Oligoflexus sp.: one gene and its partner. The protein of the gene in region 2 binds, or shares a complex with, the protein of the main gene of each other region. Links are inferred from orthologs where the notes say so. Each region holds a gene or a part of one and is shown on either strand. Other genes may lie near its edges.

The links. Proteins that work in one complex are often made in the same cells at the same time.
Region 1: rpmA (region 2) and rpmE share a complex: the UniProt entries of both Bacillus subtilis proteins name them as parts of the 50S ribosomal subunit. The link is inferred for Oligoflexus sp. from one-to-one orthologs.

The regions. Positions count from the first base shown.
Region 1 is NZ_DASTAT010000112.1:15,804-18,505, forward strand. It holds rpmE (50S ribosomal protein L31), read left to right. Parts: upstream 1-1,102; coding sequence 1,103-1,303; downstream 1,304-2,702. Other genes in the region: rho (transcription termination factor Rho), read left to right, coding at 1-1,027; prfA (peptide chain release factor 1), read left to right, coding at 1,413-2,498; prmC (peptide chain release factor N(5)-glutamine methyltransferase), read left to right, coding at 2,495-2,702. UniProt on the Bacillus subtilis protein: Binds the 23S rRNA. While neither of the L31 paralogs is essential, this protein seems to function as the main L31 protein.
Region 2 is NZ_DASTAT010000140.1:17,225-20,222, reverse strand. It holds rpmA (50S ribosomal protein L27), read right to left. Parts: upstream 1,627-2,998; coding sequence 1,375-1,626; downstream 1-1,374. Other genes in the region: VFO10_RS29095 (flagellar hook-length control protein FliK), read left to right, coding at 2,318-2,998; rplU (50S ribosomal protein L21), read right to left, coding at 1,652-1,963; obgE (GTPase ObgE), read right to left, coding at 75-1,196; VFO10_RS29115 (nicotinate-nicotinamide nucleotide adenylyltransferase), read right to left, coding at 1-85. UniProt on the Bacillus subtilis protein: Plays a role in sporulation at high temperatures.

The DNA.
Region 1 (2,702 bases), on a different replicon or contig from region 2:
AGGTCCTGATGATATTTATGTATCGCCTTCGCAGATTCGTCGTTTCAACCTGAGAACCGGTGATACGGTTTCGGGTCAGATTCGTCCGCCGAAAGACAGCGAGCGCTACTTTGCTCTCTTGAAAGTGGAAGCGGTGAACGGCGCGGCTCCGGATCCAGGTTTCGATAAGATCCTGTTCGACAACCTGACCCCGCTTTATCCCATGCAGAAATTCAAGATGGAAGTGGGCGGCTCGAACTATTCGACCCGTATCATCGACATCATGTGTCCGATCGGTAAAGGCCAGCGTGCTCTGATCGTGGCCCCTCCGCGGACCGGTAAAACCGTTCTTCTGCAGAATATTGCTCACTCGATCGAGAAGAACCATCCGGAAGCCATCCTGATCGTCCTCCTCATCGACGAACGCCCCGAAGAAGTGACGGACATGGAACGCTCGGTGAAGGGTGAGGTTATTTCCTCGACCTTTGATGAGCCTGCCCAGCGCCACGTCCAAGTGGCTGAGATGGTGATCGAGAAGGCGAAACGTCTGGTTGAACACAAACATGACGTAGTTATCCTGCTCGATTCGATTACCCGTCTGGCCCGAGCCTATAACTCTGTTGTACCTCCCTCTGGAAAGATTCTTTCAGGTGGTGTAGATTCCAACGCGCTGCACAAACCAAAAAGATTTTTTGGCGCAGCCAGGAATATTGAGGACGGCGGTTCCTTGACCATTATCGCGACGGCCCTTGTGGATACCGGCTCGCGTATGGACGAGGTGATCTTCGAAGAATTCAAAGGTACGGGTAACATGGAACTCGTTTTGGACCGCAAACTGGCGGAAAAACGCGTGTTCCCTGCGATGGACATCAACAAGTCCGGGACTCGTAAGGAAGAGCTGCTCTTGCCTAAAGACGTGCTCAACCGCATGTGGATTCTGCGGAAACTGCTGCAGCCTCTGAACACGGTGGATGCTATGGAATTCCTTCTGAATAAGATGGAGAAGACCAACACCAACCAGGACTTCCTGGAATCCATGAACGGTTAATCAAAAGCACCAGCCCATGGGATGCTCGATTGGCGAAGCATCTAGGGCTGGTTTGATGCGCGGAAGGAATTGAGTATGAAAAAGGAAATTCACCCGAACTATCAGGTTTCCAATGTTATCTGCGCCTGCGGTAACAAATTCGAAACCCGCTCGGTGAAAAAAGAAATCCACGTCGAGATCTGCAGCAGCTGCCACCCCTTCTTCACCGGCAAGCAGAAGCTGATGGATACCGCCGGTCGTATCGAGAAGTTCAAGAAGAAATACGCTCGCAGCTAATCTCTGCGCCGCGTTTTGGCAGCCCAAAGTCTCTCCAAGGCCCTATCTGGTCGGAGAGGGTTTGGGCTTCGCTTTTTGAACCGACGGCAAGCAGGAGGCTCAGTCCCCAATGTACGATAAACTTGAATCCATTGAATTCCGCTTTGTGGAAATCGACAGCCTGATGTCCCGCGATGGACTGAGTGGGGCTGAGATCACCAAACTTTCCCGCGAAAGGGCCGGTTACGCGGAAATCATCGCCGCCTACCGCGAATATAAAAAGCTCAAGAGCGATCGTGATGCCGCGAAGCTGATGCTCAATGAAGAGCCGGATGCCGAACTGCGCGCCATGGCCAAGGAAGAACTCGAAACCCTGGAACTGCGTTTGGTGGAAGTGGAAAAAGAGCTTCAGATCCTGACGCTGCCGAAGGACCCCAACGACGATCGCAACGTGATCGTGGAAGTCCGGGCCGGAACGGGTGGCGAGGAGGCCTCGCTGTTCGCCGCTGATCTTCTGCGAATGTATACGCGTTTTGCCGATAAATGCGGCTGGAAGACCGAACTCATGTCGGTGACCGAATCGGCCACCGGGGGTTATAAGGAAGCCATCATCCTGATCAAGGGTGACAAGGTTTACCGCCGCCTGAAATTTGAATCCGGCGTGCACCGCGTGCAAAGGGTCCCGGCGACCGAAGCCCAGGGCCGTATTCATACCAGTGCCTGCACCGTGGCGATCCTGCCTGAAGCGGATGAAGTGGATGATGTGCCGATCGACTCGAAGGATCTGGAAATCACTCTTTGCCGTTCCTCAGGTGCGGGCGGTCAGCACGTGAACACCACCGACTCGGCCGTGCGCATTCTGCATAAGCCCTCGGGCCTTGTCGTGGAATGCCAGGACGAGCGTTCCCAGATCAAAAACCGTGAAAAAGCCATGAAGGTTCTTCGCTCCCGCCTTCTGGAAAAAGCCCAGAAGGAGCAGGCCGACGCCATCAGCGCCGACCGGAAAAGCCAGGTCGGTTCCGGCGACCGCAGTGAACGGATTCGAACCTATAACTTCCCGCAAAGTCGCGTGACCGACCATCGCATCAACCTGACTCTTTATAAATTGAGTGAGGTGATGGAAGGAGACCTTGCGGAGATCGTCGATGCTCTGGCAGCCTATCATCAGACCGAACTTCTTAAAAATGAACTCGATAAGGTGCAAGGCGTATCATGAGCCAACAGATCTGGACCATCAAGGATGTGATCGACTGGTCGATTCCCTTTCTCAAGGAAAAGGGTTCACCGAGCGCCCGGCTGGATGCCGAACTTTTGCTCAGTGATGTCCTGGCCTGTCGCCGACTTGATCTTTATCTGGATCATCATAAGCCTTTGAATAACGAGGAACGCAGCGCCTTTCGCGATCGCATCCGGCGGCGTT
Region 2 (2,998 bases):
GTTGATGTCCGACATGCGGGGGATCAAAGGTGCCGCCGTAAAAAATCACCGACGGCGGGGAACGCTCCTGGGCCTCAGATACCAAAATCCTGATCCTCGCTTGCGCGTGACATCCAGACATAGCCTTCATCTTCAGCGCGCTTGGGGGCTGTTGGTGTTTCGACGACTTCCACCTTCTGCCTTTCTTCCTGCACCAGATTCCAAACACGGCGTTTGAAATCATTGACGCCGTCGCGGGCCACTGCGGAAAGACGGAGAACTTCGAGGCCGCGCTCTTTCAAAGGCGCTTCCACCGTGTCCCAATCAAAGTCCTCGGGCGCGATATCGCTCTTCGTCAGAGCGATCAGATGCTTTTTATTGGCAAGGCTTTCACTGAAAGAGCGCAGCTCATTTTCCAGCGTTTCATAGGCATCAAGAGGAGGCATTTCATCCAGGGCGAAAGGATCGATCACATAGACAACGACCTTCGTGCGCTCCAGATGCCGCAGAAATTCATGACCCAGGCCCTTGCCTTCGCTTGCGCCTTCGATCAAACCGGGAATATCCGCGGCCACAAAACTCGCGTTGCCCCATTCATCCATTTCGGGAACGGCCACAACACCAAGCTGGGGAATCAAAGTCGTAAAGGGATAATCCGCGATCTTGGGACGAGCCGCACTGATGCTGCTCAGAAGCGTGGATTTTCCCGCGTTGGGAAAGCCGGCAAAACCCACATCCGCAATCAGCTTCAATTCCAGGCGCAATTCCATCTCGACGCCTTCACCACCATTGGTGCTTTCGTGCGGAGCCTGGTGCGTTGCGGAAAGAAAGCGAATGTTGCCAAGACCACGCTTGCCGCCCGGTGCGAGACAAATTCTTTGTCCGTCTTCGAGTACTTCTGCGACGAGCTTGCCTGTCTCGGCATTGTAAGCCTGCGTTCCGACCGGAACGGGAATCTCAAGATCCTCACCGTTACGACCCGTGCAGTTATTGGTGCCGCCTTTGGCTCCATTTTCCGCTGCGTAACGCCGCCGATAGTAGAGTCCACTCAGACTGTTCAGCTGAGCTTTGCCCACGAGATAAACGCTGCCGCCGAAGCCGCCATCACCACCATCGGGTCCAAGTTTGGGCGCATTTTTGGCCGACTTAAAGCTGACCATACCCGGTCCGCCATCGCCAGAACGCACGGTTATTTCTGTTTCATCAACGAATGCCACAACTTGGCCCTCCGCATAGGGGGATACTTTTCAGGCTTGATTCCAATTGCAGGCGTGAAGGTGGGGAAGAATCAACAATCATCCTGCTCTGGCTCGTGCTTATACCGCTGAAGCCGAGAGAGGTCAAATTCGAACGTGTCAGAAGGTGAGAAATAACACGTTCGAATTTCGCTTAATCTCAGACTGGAACGACGCTGACTCTTTTGCGTTTCGAAGAGGTGTTGAATTCAACTTTGCCATCAACGAGAGCAAACAGAGTGTAGTCCTTGCCAGTTCCCACGTTGTTACCAGCGTGGAACGTACTGCCAACCTGACGGACGATAATGCTACCGGCCGTGATGGTTTCGCCGCCGTATACTTTTACGCCGCGATATTGGGGATTGGAGTCGCGGCCGTTCTTTGTACTACCGCCAGCTTTCTTGTGAGCCATGACGTTTACTCCTTGTTAGGGTCGCTTAGGATTTGATGCCGCTGATTTCAAGAACCGTAACCGGTTGCTTGTGACCGCGGGTGCGCTTGTAGTCTTTACGGCGTTTGAATTTACCGATCAGAACCTTCTTATTGAAAGTCTGGGTTTTCACCACAGCTTCAATGCTCGCACCGCTAACGAAAGGAGCGCCAAGCTTGGTCTTGTCTCCACCTACCAGCAAAATGTTAGAAAAGCTGACTTTGTCGCCTTCTTTTTTGCCTTCCAGAAAATCGACGGTAATTTGATCGCCTTGGCTAACACGGTACTGATGGCCGCCAGCTTGGAAAACGGCAAACATGAATATCTCCTTCCGATTCATCCGGGTTTGAACCACCCGAAAAGGTCTATCTATCGAGCTTAAACCTATTCAAAGAATAGGGATCCTAGCGAACTGAGGCTAGAGAGCGTCACATAATCTTAAATCAGCCCCTCGCTGTCAATAACAATTCACCTGAAATCCGCATGTGCGAAGCCCGCGGCGCATCCGCCACCAGGCAAATAGCGCCGTCTAAAAGGCTATAACTGCCGAGTCAGGAGAATCTCTTCGCTCTAACCCATGAATTTAAGTGAGTCGTATTTATGGCATGGTATGTGCTGATGAGTCATGGAAAGCCAAAACGGTGTATCGGCATGCGAGAAGGAAACTTGAGTCGTGACAAATATCAATAACAATAGTTTCACGAAAAGTTCGCGCGGATCGGATACCTGGACTGACAATTTGACAGTCAATGAATCCACGAACCCTCGCGCCGCACCTTCTGCGGACCCTGGACGCTCTTCACAGAAAAGCCAATTCGCGGAGCACCTCACTGCTCAGGCGCCCAAGACTGGCGCCGTGGCGCGTCCTGCCCAGCAGCCTCCCGTGAGGCCGCAAAGCCCGCGTCCGGCCGCTCCCCTCAAGGCTCAGCCCGTCCAGCAGGAGCAGGCTACGCCAAGACAGCCCGCCCCAACCCCGCGTCGCATGCAAAAATCGGAACCGACTGAGGCTCCATGGAATCGGTCCGCACCCGACACGACAAAAACCTTGGAAGCCGCCGTTCGCACGCCCGGCCCACGCCCGGAAAATGCTAAAGAGACCATAGCAGCAAAACCCAGTCTCAACATGGGTCAGACGCCTGTCCGTGCGCCAGCCGCCGAGGCCTCGGCACCGCTTGTGACGGCCACAGCTTCCATCATAACAAATACTGTGAGCGAGGTCCCGACCGAGGCTATGCCTGAGGCTTTGGAAGACTGGCAGCTGCGTCTTCAAGAGATGCTGGCCACAGGCAATCCTGAACTTTTCATGCAGCAAAATCCCGCTCTCGCGCTTCTCGCGGGACGCCTTGAATTCGTG